Regions from separate parts of the Paenibacillus sp. P5_B5 genome, predicted to be linked through region 1. Evidence: predicted binding sites of a transcription regulator. Region 1 holds the regulator's gene; the other holds the start of a gene.
What was found. The regulator NrdR, encoded in region 1, represses ribonucleotide reductase genes. The targets are predictions, from matches to a motif close to AACACNATATATNGTGTT.

Region 1 (8,275 bases):
CCTTTAACAACTGCATAAGCTTGTGCTGCTTTGAGTAGTGCTTGTGTACCCCGAGGACTAACTCCAATATTGATTTCTGAGTGCTGTCTTGTTTTCTCCGCAATAGCTACAATATAGGCATACAGATCCTCATGAACGAACACAGAAGAATAATGCTCCTGAGCTGCAACTAATTCCTCACTTTCCGTAACAGAGCTGATGGACTCAAGTACATTACGCTCCTTAAATCGACGTAATATTTCTATGCCTTCCTCCTTGCTAGGATATCCCATCTTAATCTTAAGCAGAAAGCGATCTAGCTGCGCCTCAGGCAACGGAAATGTACCTTGATTCTCAATTGGATTCTGTGTGGCTATGACAAGAAAGGGACGTGCTAGTAACATGGTTTCGCCATCAATACTCACCTGACGTTCTTCCATACACTCTAATAAACTTGATTGTGTACGCGGCGTTGCTCGGTTAATTTCATCTGCAAGCACAATATTAGCAAATAAAGGACCTGGACGAAATTCAAAATCACTCGTTTTTTGGTTAAAATAGTGAAGGCCACTTAGATCAGAGGGTAGCAAATCAGGCGTAAATTGAATTCGTTTAAAAGAACCACTTAATGATTTAGCAATTGCTTTGGCAAGCATCGTCTTACCAGTTCCAGGGACATCCTCAAGTAGCACATGACCTGATGAAATAAGAGCAACCATCATTTGCTCAATCACTTGCTCTTTGCCTACAATGACTTTCGCTACATTACGCTTTAATCGTTCCGACATATCTTGAATTTGTTTAACATTCATTTAGCTACTCTCCCCTATGTTTGGTCTTATTGATTGAGATACGGGTTCACCGTTTATAGTTCACTAACGAAAATAAATAGAAAAACGCCATAACATCCCAAAGCTGCAGAGATGTTATGACGCTCCATGTTGTTCCTATTCATGCTTTCCGAGTATTTGAGTTAATTCTTTAAGAAACATACTGATATCCTTAAATTGACGATAAACAGAAGCAAATCTAATATAGGCTACTTCATCGACCGGATACAGCTGCTCCATCACAATCTCTCCGATATCACGTGAATTAACTTCTGCTTGTGCAGTATTCCGTAATTGCATTTCCACTTCAGAGACGATTTTCTCAAGACGTTCCATCGATACAGGTCGCTTCTCACAAGCCCGAATTAATCCGCGAAGCATCTTCTCACGTGAGAATTCTTCCCTAGATCCATCCTTCTTAATGACGATAAGCGGTGTTTCCTCAACAGTTTCGAATGTGGTGAAACGCTTTAAGCATTCATCACACTCTCTTCGGCGGCGAATCGATTTATAATCATTAGCTGCCCTAGAATCAAGCACTTTTGTCCCAAAATGATCACAATAAGGGCATTTCATTCACACATCACTCCTTTATTTATATCTTACATTCGATTGCCATTTGTTGCTTGTTATGAACTTTGAACAAACGCGCATAATAGATTTACCAACAGCAAGGAGGTGAATTAACACATGGCATCTAGAAACAACCAACTTGTAGTGCCTCAAGCAAACGCTGCATTGGACCAAATGAAATACGAGATCGCTTCGGAACTTGGTATCTCTCTTTCACAAGATGGATACTACGGCAACCTTGCAACTCGTGACGCCGGTTCTATCGGTGGTAACATTACTAAACGACTGGTGCAAATTGCTGAACAGCAATTAGCTGGTCAATCCGGTCAATCTCGATAGTATAACTTAAGAAAGAGGCTGCGGACAAACGAACTTGTCCACTGCTTCTTTCTTTTAATTTTCACCTTAAGAGTTAAAATTAGGTCCATATACTTTATGATACTTTTGATAATAATACAAAACTCTTTTGACAAAATGCTTCGTCTGTCCATAAGGAATGTCTGTTATATTACTTTCTGATCCATCCCAGACATTCGTTTCTCGCCACTTGTTTACCGTACCTTGTCCTGCATTATAAGCCGCGATCGCATAATTAAGATGTCCATCATAATAATTCAATAACCAATTTAAATACCAAGCACCCATATTAATATTAACAGTAATATCCTGTAAATCGTCATCTAATGATGAACCAATGTTACCCATTTCCTTAATCCATCTAGCTGTTTCAGGCATAAGCTGCATAAGGCCAAGTGCTCCCTTATTCGATGTTCCTTCTGCCTTATAATTATTCTCTACTCGTATAATAGCCGCAATAAGAAGGGGATCAACATTATATTTCGACGCGCTTTGCGAAATCTCCTCCTTATAATCCACATGGTATATCATCTCTTCAATTTGACTAGAGAACATATACAACAATAACAAGACGATAATGAGAAGAAATGCATACGTTCGTTTTTTGTGAAAAAGATTCATTCCAAATACTTTCCTTTCCAGAAAGCTTCGACCTGCGCCTCTGTAGCTTTTAAGGTGCCGCTATTATCAATTAGAACATCTGACAGCTTCTTCTTATCTTCGATAGGCATTTGTGCTTGTAGTCGTGCCTCAGCATCTGCATGACTGTATCCATCACGCTCCATCAGACGCTGTAATTGAACTTCTTCCGGTACATAAACGACCATGACTTCCTTAAACATATTATCAAGACCTGATTCATACAGGAGGGGTATGTCAACTACGATGAGCTTGTCCGGTTCAGAAAGCTCGTATCGTTCCATACGGCTTTTCATTTCACTGCGAATAGAGGGATGCATAATGGCATTCAGCACTTTACGTTTCGATTCATCAGCGAATACAATACTCCCAAGCTCTTTCCGATTTATGGTTCCGTCTGAATTTAGAATATGAGACCCAAATTGTTTGGTAAGTTCTTCTAATGTATAGGTACCTGGTTCAACAACTTCTCTGGCAATCACATCTGCATCAATTAGAATCGCACCACGCTGCATCAGCATGCTCGCGACTGTGCTTTTGCCACAAGCGATACCTCCAGTGAGTCCTAGGATCATTGTGCTCTTTCCCCTTCTTATAATAATTTCATAATACCCATGATGATTAATACACATCCTGGTAGTAATGAAAGCTTCTTAATCCAGCTTACATCTGCAAATCGCAAGCCGAATTGAAGTCCAAGTGCAATGAATAACCCACTTGAGCATACAATGAAAGCTGCGGTTAGCAGGGGTGCGAGACCAATGAGCGCAGCACCGATTCCTGCGCCAAATGCGTCAAGAGATAATGCTACCCCTAAAAGAATCGCCTCTGAAATCGAAATACTACCTGATTTATCTATATCTGCGGCTACAGGTGTGCGCAAAATTTGAATAACTAATCCGAATCTCCGTAATTCAATATTAAAAATTTCTCTTACTGTTTGGGGCTCATGATAATCAAGTAACAAGGGCTCTTCTTTATCAGTTTCTACACTTTCACTTTTATCATTACTTTTCTGAATGAATAATTGAACAAGCGCCCATATTCCAATACAGATTAGAATGATTGCACCAATTCTGCTGGCATAATCAGACGTAATGAAAGAAGAGAGCATTGCTCCAATACCCATAGATGCAAAAATAACCACACCAGAAAAGAATGAAATAATGATAATCGCAAGTAGACCAATTTTAATTTTACGCAAACCATACATCATGCCTACACCAAAACCATCAAGAGACAAAGCAAAAGCAAGCACAAGCAATGAAATAATTGACACGATACACCACCTCCATGCACTCCTATCATATGGAGAGGTTATTGTCCAATGTGCCTATTTCTTTTGTTGTCGTTTAAAGGGTTGGCAATTAGGGCAAGTGTGTGTGCCACGGCCTCCAATGACCGATCTCTCAACCATATGTCCACATTGCACACATGGCTGCTGTGCCTTACCGTATACTTTGAACTGATGCTGAAACATTCCGATTTCACCTTGACCATTTACGAAAGACTTAATCGATGAACCACCAACAGCTACAGCCTCATGTAAGGTTGCGAGAATGGAATCGTATAATCGTTTAAGTTCATTCTTGCTCAAGGAGTTCGCAGTTCGCTCCGGGTGAATCCCTGCGAGAAATAAAGACTCATCCACATAAATATTCCCAATGCCTACGATATAGGCTTGATTTAACAATAGTGGCTTAATCATTGTTGAACGCGGAGCTACTACCTGCTTGAAAGCCTCATAGGTAAAGCTCTCATCAAGGGGTTCAAGACCAAGCTTATTCAGTGGCGGCTTAAGCAATTCCTCACCTTTAGGAAATAGATCCATTGTTCCGAACTGACGTACATCCTTATAGCGCATTTCAGTTTGATCTGTAAATAAGAATAAAACATGCGTATGTTTCTCTACCGGATCTGTGTTCTGATACAAACCATAGCGACCTTCCATTCTCAAATGGGAGACAAGCACGTAATCATCGAGGATGAAAGTTAGAAACTTACCTCGGCGACCAATATCACGTATCGTCTGACCTTCTAACAGGGCAGCAAATAACTGTGGGTCATCTGGCAAGCGAATAATGCGGTTTAATTTGACATCAACAGATTGAATGGTTTTACCAATGACGAGTCCAGCAAGTGTCCGCCGTACTGTCTCTACCTCTGGTAATTCAGGCATATCTAATCATCCTTATCCTGTAGCGTTTACTTAGCATCATACCAATCTAATCCAGCTGATACATCAGCTTTCAGTGGTACGTCTAGCTGAATGGCTTGCTCCATCACTTCTGGAACAATCTGCTTCATTCGTTCAAGCTCATCAGCAGGAACTTCAAATACAAGTTCATCATGTACTTGCAGTAGCATACGGGAACGTAAATTGTCCGTATGGAGTCGTTCTGCCATATTGACCATAGCCAGCTTAATAATATCTGCAGCTGTTCCTTGAATTGGTGTATTCATTGCTGTTCGTTCTGCAAAAGAACGTATATTAAAATTCGATGCCGTAATATCAGGCAAATATCTTCTGCGTCCAAGCAGTGTAGAGACATAACCATCCTGACGTGCTTCCTGTACAATCGTATCCATAAATTTCCTAACACCTTGGAATACAGTAAAATACTGTTCAATAAATGTAGCTGCCTCTTTACGTGTAATGTTCAAATTCTGAGATAGCCCATAATCTGATATCCCATACACGATACCAAAATTAACTGCTTTGGCTTGGCGTCGCATATTCGAATCAACCTGATCTTTAGAGACACCAAATACATCCATAGCTGTCTTTGTATGAACATCGAGATCATTCATGAATGCCTCGATTAAATTCTTATCTTTAGAGATGTGTGCGAGCACACGTAGTTCAATCTGGGAGTAATCCGCTGCAAGAATATGCCATCCAGGCTCAGATGGGACGAATGCTTTACGAATTTGTCTTCCCTCTTCCAACCGGATCGGTATGTTCTGCAGGTTCGGATACTGAGATGACAAGCGGCCTGTAGCAGCAATCGTCTGTTTGTAATATGTATGTACTTTGCCTGTCTCCGGGCGAATCTCCTTAAGCAATCCTTCTACATAAGTTGAGTTCAATTTAGCGAGCTGACGGTAACGGAGAATGAGATCCACAACCGGGTTATACGCTGCTAGCCTCTCCAGTACCTCTGCATCTGTCGAATAGCCAGTTTTGGTTTTCTTAACTGGTGGTAAACCAAGCTTCTCAAATAAAATTTCACCAAGCTGCTTAGGCGAGTTAATATTGAACTCGGTTCCAGCAAGCTCATAAATACGTCTCATCGCCTCATCAAGGCGAGTCGACAAGCTCTCGCCCAGCTGCTCTAGGGTGCTTGCATTAGCAGCGATACCACGCTGCTCCATATCTGCTAGCACGCCCGAGAGCGGCAGCTCAAGTTCATAGAACAGCCGCTCCATGCCGCTGTTCTTGAGCGCTTCGGCTAGCGGCTCTGCAAGCCGCGCCGTTACTTCCGCCTTGCGGCATAGATGTGCCGCAAGCTTCTCTTCCTCTGGCAAGCGGAACTTCATTCCCTTGCCATAGATGTCTTCGTCGGCGGCTAGCGGAACGCCGACGTTGTGCCTTGCCGCTAAGCCGCTTAGGGTTAGACCCGACTCTGTCGGGTCAAGCAAATAAGCGGCTAAGAGAATGTCGAACGTCACGCCACGCAGTGTGACGTTCGACCAGCGCAGCGCGATGTCCATCCGGTGAAGGTCATATACGACCTTCTGCACCTGCGCATCGCCCATCCACGAACACACAACCTCCGCGCGTGTATTCTCACCACTAAGTACTGTGAATGGTACATAATACCCCATCTCTGGGGTGTGAAATGCCGCTCCGATCACTTCAGCATGATGTGGATTATCACCAATCACTTCAACGTACATTCCTGTTACATCAGTTAGTACTTCAACTAATTCCCTAAGCTCATCGTCATTATGAAGTACCTTGACAGGAACCGTTGGCACATCGGAAGCAGTTGTCCCCGTAAGTAGTTCATCTCCGGATTCAATTCCTTCAGTTGTTCCAAAGTCGGTTTTATCTAAGAGTGATTTGAACTCTAACTTACGAAACATCTCTTTGAGCCTCTGACTCTTCCAGCCCTGGAATGCAAATTCACTCCAGTCTGTCCCCATAGGGACTTCCCGGAAAATAGTCGCAAGCTCTTTACTAAGCTTCGCACTATCCGCATTTCCCACTACTTTCTCACCGAGCTTACCCTTGATCTGATCAGCATGTGCTAGCACTTCTTCAACGGACCCATATTCATGTAGAAGTTTAAGAGCCGTCTTCTCTCCGACACCAGGTATCCCAGGTATGTTATCAGATGTATCACCCATTAAACCTTTGAGATCAATAATCTGTAAAGGTTTTAGTCCATATCGTTCATTAACTTCATGAGGATCATAACGATCCACCTCTGACACACCTTTACGAGTAAGCGCAATGGTCACATTGTCTGAAGCTAGCTGCAGCATATCTTTATCACCAGATACAACTACAACTTGACGACCTATTTGATCTGCTTCTTTCGTCAATGTTCCAATAATATCGTCAGCTTCGTAACCGTCAAGCTCGAATTGACGAATGCCAAAAGCATCAATCAATTCGCGAAGAACAGGAAATTGTTCAGAAAGCTCTGGTGGTGTCTTCGATCTACCACCTTTATATTCTGCAAAATTCGCATGACGAAACGTAATTTTGCCAGCATCAAACGCAACTAGAAAATGCGTTGGTTTTTCTTCCTCAATTAACTTCATCAGCATCGTCGTAAATCCATAAATGGCATTGGTATGTAACCCTGCTGAATTACTAAGCAGCGGCAAAGCATAGAATGCTCTATAGGCAATACTATTGCCATCAATTATCAACAATTTATCCATCCAAACACCCCGTCTTTCCTCTACCTTCATCATATCACAGGTGAGGACAAGTACAAAAATTATTCCATTAAATATCCATCCCAAAACTAATTAATTCTTTAAGACTGAAAACAAAGCACACCTTCATAAACATATAATAAGAATAAAATAATCATTATACTCATCATGTCCACTCTGGACATATAACAATTTTGTAGGAGGTTCTTCCTATGAGCCCCTTTTTTATACCTAACCAAAAAAAGGTCATATTTTTTGATATGAATAACACATTAGTTGATCGACGTAAATGTTTTGATTCTGCATTCATAGCTGTCATGCAAGATTTTACTGGTAGATGGAGCAGTGATGACCTCTCCATGAACTCACAGCAGGTCCTCCAAAACTATAAACTAGAATGGAGCCGTCATCGTAAAACAACAGGCAAAGATTTTGAGTCAGGTGACGAGCTTCGTTACAATTGTCTATCAAAAGCACTTGAACCTTATCATTTTAAAGTGACACCAGGATTTTCAAAAATCTTTTTTACTGAAATAGACGATGCTGAGGAGAGCTATATCAGTTTATTTCCCGGGGTAGAGGAGACCCTAAGAGCGTTATCTACTAAATATACACTTGCCATTATTTCAAATGGCAGTCGTAAACGACTTGAACAAAACTTGCATAAGCTACAATTAACGAGATGGATTCGAGAAGATCGTATCTTCTCTTCACAGCAGGACGGACCTCGCAAACCACACCCAGGTTTATTTGAAACAGCTATGACAGCGACGGATTGTACGCCAGCACAAGGCTTAATGGTTGGGAATTCGTGGAAGAATGATATAATCGGAGCCACACGTTGTGGTCTTGATGCCGTATGGATCCACCCCAATCATATGAAAAAGATGTCCCAGCGAAAGCTTGGACGACAGAAGGTAGTCATTATTCGCTCCTTCCGCCATCTAATAAATGCTCTACTTTAATAGAAGGTTAACGGGTCAGAAAATAGAATGGGGCTGTTC
Region 2 (8,275 bases), on a different contig from region 1:
CCTCAATGACTATCTCATGAACTGTAAAAGTAGGCTTTCGCTTGTATGCTTACTAATTTTTTCATAAATGTTGTAACGAATGATATATATACAAGTCTTATATATGTTAAGGAGGTGAGAATGTGACAGATTTCGAGGATATATACAATCAATATTTCAAAGATATTTATAGATTTGTATTGTCGTTAAGCAGAGATACAGCAGTAGCTGAAGAAATAACACAGGAAACATTTTTTAAAGCATTAAACAACATTAATAAGTTCAAAGGTAATTGTAAAATCAATGTTTGGCTCTGCCAGATCGCCAAGAATACATACTTCACCTATCTGGATAAGCAGAAGCGGTTTACCACTCATGATACAACGGAAACAACAAGTGAGAACCGTATCGAAGATTCGCTATTGAATAAGGAAGAGATATTCCGTATTCATAAGGCCTTACATGGCTTAGAGGAGCCTTATAAAGAAGTGTTTACTTTAAGGGTATTCGGAGAACTACCCTTTGCCCAAATAAGCGAGATATTCGGCAAAACCGAAAGCTGGTCAAGAGTTACATTCCACAGGGCCAAACGAAAAGTACAATATCTACTTAAGGAGGAACCGTATAATGGGTAAAATTTCATGTGAAATCATTAAAGATTTACTACCCTTGTATCATGACGAGGTGTGCAGTCAGGATAGTGTCGCAATGGTTGAAGAGCATCTTGCAGTATGCAATAACTGCCAATTGGAGTTAATCAAAATCAAATCAACTATTAGCTTACCAAATGAAATTGTCGTAAAAAATCATAGTGATGGGAATGCAATTAAAGGTATATCCGTTTCATGGAGTCATTCCAAAGTAAAGGCATTTGTCAAAGGACTAATCGTTGCTACACTATTGTCCATTACCGTATTTGGGGGTTATGTGGGTCTATTTAAATGGAATTTGATGAAAGTATCTGCTGACGTTGTTAAAATTACCGATGTAAGCAGATTATCAGATGGCAGTATCGCTTATCATATAAAGTTGACAGACGGTTATAACTTAAACAGAATAAAATATGAAATGGATGAAAATGGAATTTTCTATCTAACACCTACTCGTCCAATTGTCAGATCGAAGGCAAAAGTCGATGTTGGTCTTCATAATATGTATTTCACATTTGGTAAAATTGAAAATAATGTCTATCATGATAAATATGGCAGTGAGACGAAGATTAAAGCATTATATTTCAGAACTGCAGACAACGATATTCTAATCTGGAAAGAAGGAATGGATTTACCAACTGCAAATGCTCAAGTTGAAGCTATGTTCACTGAAAAGACAAACTAGTGTAATAGGGATTCTGACATCGATTCAAATTTCTTAATCCCGAAATTTATCAACCGATAATTATATATAACTTGATATTGAAAAAACGAGTCTTTATACACTTGTGTGTATAGAGACTCGTTTTTATATACTTATGTGTGTGTTGCGGCTACTACCAAACACTACCTACCCTTAACCACACTTGCTATATCCGCAAGTTGTACAGCTCTTGCAGCCCTCGGTATTGACAAGGGAAGCAGATCCACAGCCTGGGCAAAGATCAAGTGATGTCGGTGTAGATGCACTGTAGTCTACAGAAACAGCCGAAGCTGATGTGTTATTTAAACCGTTTGGTCCAGAAGCAGTCGGTGCCATTTCTTTGGTTGCGGACAAATAAGCTTCCGCATTGTCTGTATAAGCTTCTTCATGTAGCTCAAGTGCCTTAGCAACTGCGTCAGCAATCGATTCGACTCGGTTAGCGCCAAATCCGATCGCTCCTGAACCGCCGATGCCCTTGAGGTGCTTAACAAGCAAGCTTACTTTATTACCATGATCGCCATAGCGTAGGAATAGGGAGCATACGCGACCAAGTGCTTCGGACATTGCGAATACGTCTGATCCTGCCTTACCTACGTTCAGGAATATTTCACTTGGTGTTCCGTTCATATCATTGATGGTGATATAAGCCATACCAAATGGTGTATTAATCTTATAGGTCGCACCTTGAAGAATCTGTGGACGACGCTTGTATTCTTTATCGAACACTTTCTCCACTTCAGGGGCAACATTCACGTTCAGAGATTGATTCAGGTCAGCAATTGCAGAAGCATCAACTTCTGGTTTAGCCGCTACTGCTTCACTCTTCTTCTCGTCTTTCTTATCGCTTGTGGAGAGAACTTGAACATCACGACTACCATCACGGTAGATTGTTACACCTTTACAACCAAGCTCGAATGCTAGCTCATATAAACGTGCTGTCTCTTCTACTGTAAAGTCAGCAGGACAATTCGCTGTTTTGGAAATGGATGAATCAACCCAGCGCTGAATAACAGCTTGCACACGGATATGATCTTCAGCAGCTAAGTCCATTGCTGTTACGAAGTAATCAGGTAGCTCTTTACCTGGATTTGCTTCTGTCCATTCTTGAGCGATTGGTACATATTGCTTGTCGAAGCCAAGACGGCTCTGACGGAAATATTCAAATGCAAAATAAGGTTCAATACCAGTTGAAGTACCCACCATTGTACCCGTACTGCCTGTTGGTGCTTGTGTAATAACTGTTACATTACGCATACCATTCTTCTTGATAGCAGCGTCTACCTCTGGATAGACCTCAACGATATTTTTCATAAAACCACTTTGCAAGAATTTATCTTCTATATAATGAGGGAATGAACCCTTCTCACCTGCAGTTTCAGCAGAAGCGATATAAGCTTCTTTAGCCATAAATCCATATAACTTATCTAAAAATACCATTGATTCAGGCGAACCATAACGAATTTCTAGTTTAATCATCAGCTCAGCAAGACCCATCGTTCCAAGCCCAACGCGGCGCTCACCTTGTTGATTTATCCGATTTTCTTCAAAATGATATGGCGTTTTATCGATAACGTTATCTAAGAAACGCACGGAATAACGAACAACCTTACCGAGGTCTTTCCAATCCACTTCATGATTCTTCGCATCATAGAATTTAGATAGATTAATCGCAGATAAATTACATACACCCCAAGCTGGCAATCCCTGCTCACCGCATGGATTCGTACAAATAATAGGGTTATAGTACCACGAGTTCGACATTTGGTTGTAGTATTCCATGAATACCACACCTGGCTCCGCAGATTTCCATGCAGATTCAATAATCGTCTGCCATACATCGCGAGCTCTTACTGTACGATAATGCTTGACCTCTTTACCCATGGCTTTCCAAGCATCCATATTGCCATCCCAATTATCGTTATAATCAGGATCTGTAGTGTCTGGGAACACCAAATCCCAATCAAGATCTTCTTTGACAGCCTTCATGAATCCATTGCTCACGCAAACAGATAAATTGGCATTCGTAATTTGACCCATTGATTGCTTAACGGTGATAAAATCAACCACATCTGGGTGCCAATCATTCATCATGAGCATAAGTGCACCACGACGGCTGCCACCTTGCTCAATTAGACCTGTTGTATAAGAAAATAAGCCACCCCAAGATACAGCACCGGAGGATGAGCCGTTAACACCTTTAACAATAGAGCGACGAGGACGAAGAGAAGATAAGTTAATCCCTACACCGCCACCGCGTGACATAATTTCGGTCATTTCAGATAACGTACTCATGATACCGCCACGAGAATCGTGAGGGGATGGAATAACGTAACAGTTGAATAAAGTTAATTCATCACTTGCATCTGCACCAGCGGCAATACGACCACCTGGTACAAGCTTCCAATCATTAAGTATATATTTGAATTTATCCGACCACTCTTGTTTCTTCTCTGGGGTTGCTTCAACAGAAGCCATAGCACCTGCTAAACGATCCCACAGTTGTTCTGGTGTCTGTTCAATGTTTAAAGTCAGTTTCTCAATATTTGATTCAACGATATCGCCTGAACGTAGTTGTATAGTAACTTGTTTGCCCTTGCGATCGATTACTTCCCCGACTTCTTTAGCCGGAAACTTCGGATCGTCTTTGGTCAAAACGAGTACAGTATCTCCTACTTTCGTGTTGTTTGTGTCCGCATCTTTCAGTGCATATCGATCCAAAAATATCTTCTCGCTTAATCCATTCAACCGCTTCAACTGCGTTGTTTCCAAAACACAACACCCTCTCAATAAAAATACAAGAACAACAATATAGCATAAGTACAATAGCTTTGCAAAGCTAAGTTATGTAAATAATCACTACATATTGTATCCGAAGTAAATTATACAACACTATATATTGTGTTACGAATAAGTAATTGGCTGAATTTACCGAAGCATTAAATGGTATGTCCTATTCTCTTCTTTTTTCTTTAAAATGCTCCCTTTTTCATGATGCCCGTTTGTTGAAAAAGCGACACGCATCGACAGAAATAAGTTGGTTCTAATGAACTATTTCAAAATAACTATTGATCTAACTACCGTCGATTGTGATAATTTTATGTTGAATTACACGAGAAATTCTTTGAGGATTTCTGAGATGATACAGTGATGATTTCTGCAAAAAATCCAATGTTGATTCTGATTTATGATGATTCTAATAACGATATCTATGTTTATTAGTTATTTTTTGCTGTGCAAGTCACGCCTGTTGATGTAAGCTAAATTATAGCATATTTTTAATAATACAGAACATATGTTCGATGTTTGAACGAAGAAAATCCAATGATATTTTATCACGGGGAGTTTAGACAGGAGCAAGACACGTATGATCATTCTCGAACTAGCGGCCAAGGCTAATCTAAAAGTTCAGGAAACTCCTTTTACACTAACTGAGCTACAAGATATAGATGAAGCATTCGTTAGCAGTACCAATGCGGAGATAACTCCTGTCATCAGCATTGATCATAGGCCCGTAGGCACTGGACAACCTGGAACTATCACACGTAAGCTTCAACAATTATTTAATACATATGCGAACTTGAATTCATGACATAAGATGCACAGGATAAGATGTACAGAGATCAAATAGAAACCCCTTGGACAGAACACTAACATAACTTTGGGAGCTTCTTAGTACTAACTTTGTGGCACTGCCTAACCATTAACTGGATAATTTCATGCTAATTTCAGCAAATTCAGCGCTTTTCAGAAAATAGCTGGAATTCCTCCTGTTAAATATAGGATTTTATAATCTAATCAGCTATATCAACAGAAATACAAGGAGGATTTCCTGCTATTCTAATCTAACGCATTGAACTTGAGAAATTATAGGGAGAAAATCCAGTTAATAGTATACTAGTAAGACATCGCACTCAGCAAAGACGTAGCATTCTACACATTAGCATAAATATACACTTATGGGATAAGCAACTCTTATCTATTCGTTTCCATCCACCTAACCGCGTAATCAACCAGATCACGCCCAGGCATCAATAGTCCCTTCGTATTACCAAGCTGTCCTTCACGTACAATTCCTTGATCACGCTGATAATGCTCTCCAATTTGCACAAAATCATCGGAGTCAAACGCTAAATCTTGATATTCCACCCATTTACGTTCACCATCAACAAAGATCGGCGCTGCACTCTTCTCTTTCCGCTTATTCGTATAATTAGCTCGATACTCAGCTAAATGAAGTGAGGTGTTGTTCGCATGTGTAACTCCGAGTAACAATACTGAACCACCTAACTCATATAAACGTCCTAATGGAGAGTCTTCACCTAATGCACCCTCAAGCGGATGATCTTTGGTAAGCTGATCGGCATACTTTCCCTTGGCGGCAAATGATATTTGTGGATGGTAGCTTCGAATAACGCCCGGAACTTCGCGGAAGCAATCGACGATAGCACCCATACTCCAGGTTGGCGTATAAGCTGGGTCGAATGCAGGCATTTCATTCCGAATCGTTTCCCACCAGCTCTCTGGTACTGCAGGGTTCTCCCACATAGATGGATCAGACAGATCTCTACTATGAGTGGGCATCATTAGAGTTCCATTCTCACCTACGCAATCAAGTAACGCTTGAACAACAGCCATAGCTCCACCACACACCCAGCCAAGGGAAGACAAAGATGAGTGAACGAGTAGGACCATTCCTTCTTCGACCCCCAAGGAACGGAGCTGATCACGTAATGTTGATCTTGTGATGGGCTGTTCTCCTGTATTTGCTATCAATTGTTTTATTTTATCTTCTTTATTCATCCGGATCGCTCTCTCCCATTACTTCATACTATCTCTGCCTTATCGGCTTTATCTGCTATCTCCGCTACCTCCGCTATCTCTGCTTTATCTGCGTAAATTCCATTCATCCGTATCATATTTCTCTAGTACAAGCTGTGCAGCAAGCTCACGTTCACGCTCACTTAATTCCCCGTCAATGAGTTCAACATGTAAGCCTTCTGCAATACCTTCCTTAAATGCAGCTTCCACCTGAGGAAGCGATACGGGATCACGATCAAGGTTACGCTGTAGATCATTGATAGCTACTGCTTTGTTCTTGAAGCTGTTCTTCATTCGCTCTGCAACCTTGTCACTCGAAAATTGTAAACAACGGAACAACTGCTCCGTGTCCATATCCAGTAAAATCGAACCATGCTGCAGTAAGACACCTTTGTTTCTAACCTGTGCACTACCCGCTACCTTACGGCCTTCAACAACTAACTCATACCACGACGGTGAATCAAAACAAGCCGCAGACCCAAGCGTAGCATATTGCTTCTGATCCTCTTCTGTAGCTAGTTGCACCATTTCAGCATTCAAACCAAGTTTACGGAATCCTAGTAACAGTCCTTCACTAAGCACTCGATACGCTTCCGTTACACTCGCTGGAATCCCGGGATAATCTTCACGAACAATGATGCTATAGGTAAGCTCCTTGTCGTGAAGCACTGCCCTACCACCAGTAGGCCTACGAACAAATCCAAGTCCTTCCTCTGCTACCCGCTCCAAATCAATTTCTTGAATAGCCTTTTGAAAATATCCAATGGATAATGTTGCTGGATTCCACCCATAGAAACGAACAGTAGGTCCAGAATTCCCCTCACTAATTTCATTTAATATTGCCTCATCAATCGCCATATTGTCAGCAGGCGAACGATCGCCTGTATGAATAAATCGCCATTCAGTCATCTTTATACTTCCTCTCTATATGTGGTCCATAAAAACCAATTTAGTGTGTAGTTCCTCTAGTACTGTATTGTATCACCCTAGTGACTTTCATTCCAGAAAACATCGGGATAGATCATTCCCTGTAAATTGATGGTAGAAGATTAGAATAACAAGACTAAATAATTACGATAATCAATAATACAAGTTATGAAAACCCCTACTTTCGGCAAATACTACAAGAAGCACCGCCAAGAAGAAATGGTTTCACCTTCCCTATAAGACAACATTCACGATCCCCATCGATGTGGAGGCATGTAGTATGAATCCAACAGTCGCACATGAACAAGTTCACCCGGTAAATGACCATTTAAACATACACCTACACAGAGAATGGCTAGATGAACTAACCGAACGTAACCTCAAGGGAGGACCTTGGGATGACTTCACTATGTTCCAACTAGCTTATGAAGCAGAACAAGCATCATTGATTGAGTCTTTTGATGATTTACTATGCTTGCGTCACTTAGATGATTTTAAACCAATGCTCCACCAGATTGATACCGCTAAGAAAGCCCTTCATGGCATGCGGGGGCGTGCGATTCTTGCAGATGAAGTCGGACTAGGCAAAACAATTGAAGCAGGTCTCATTCTCAAAGAATATATGATTCGCGGCCTTGTCCGCAAAGCACTTATCTTAGTTCCAGCATCCCTTGTCTTGCAATGGGTACGAGAGTTGAATTCCAAATTCGGCATTAATGCAACTGCCCAGAAGAAAGAATACATGTGGACATCCTGCGACGTCATTGTGGCTTCGATGGACACCGCTAAACGTGAGCCGCATCGTTCAATCGTACTTGGTATGGAGTATGACATACTCATTATTGACGAAGCACACAAGCTCAAGAATAAGAAAACAACTAACTATCAATTCGTTTGTGAGTTACGCAAAAAATACTGTCTATTACTAACTGCCACGCCAATCCAGAACGATTTACAGGAACTATATAACTTAATAACCGTCCTTAAGCCTGGGCAGCTTGGCGTTCAGTCTTCTTTTCAAGAAAATTATATTGTCGATAAAAGAACTGCGAAGAATGAGGGTACCCTGCAGCAGGAGTTATCTAAAGTCATGATTCGTAATCGGCGGAGTGATGGCAATCTAGAGTTAACCAAACGTTGTGTACGCAATTATTTGCTTACTCTCTCGCCCGATGAGCAAGCTCTCTATGATGGTGTA

Region 2: the regulator NrdR is predicted to act here: its motif matches at 4,218-4,235, upstream of AC1DOK_RS00275 (adenosylcobalamin-dependent ribonucleoside-diphosphate reductase).

What each region holds. Positions count from the first base shown of each region.
Region 1 covers NZ_JBFULK010000018.1:51,744-60,018, reverse strand. The annotation lists gene AC1DOK_RS20360 (AAA family ATPase) at 1-791, opposite strand, end outside; gene nrdR (transcriptional regulator NrdR) at 927-1,385, opposite strand; gene AC1DOK_RS20350 (small, acid-soluble spore protein, alpha/beta type) at 1,500-1,721, shown strand; gene AC1DOK_RS20345 (lytic transglycosylase domain-containing protein) at 1,788-2,360, opposite strand; gene coaE (dephospho-CoA kinase) at 2,357-2,953, opposite strand; gene ytaF (sporulation membrane protein YtaF) at 2,971-3,660, opposite strand; gene mutM (DNA-formamidopyrimidine glycosylase) at 3,712-4,557, opposite strand; gene polA (DNA polymerase I) at 4,584-7,274, opposite strand; gene AC1DOK_RS20320 (HAD family hydrolase) at 7,484-8,236, shown strand.
Region 2 covers NZ_JBFULK010000001.1:42,135-50,409, reverse strand. The annotation lists gene AC1DOK_RS00285 (RNA polymerase sigma factor) at 123-614, shown strand; gene AC1DOK_RS00280 (zf-HC2 domain-containing protein) at 607-1,314, shown strand; gene AC1DOK_RS00275 (adenosylcobalamin-dependent ribonucleoside-diphosphate reductase) at 1,486-4,101, opposite strand; gene AC1DOK_RS00270 (aminotransferase class IV) at 4,697-4,921, shown strand; gene AC1DOK_RS00265 (AAC(3) family N-acetyltransferase) at 5,305-6,132, opposite strand; gene AC1DOK_RS00260 (lipoate--protein ligase family protein) at 6,217-7,059, opposite strand; gene AC1DOK_RS00255 (DEAD/DEAH box helicase) at 7,358-8,275, shown strand, end outside.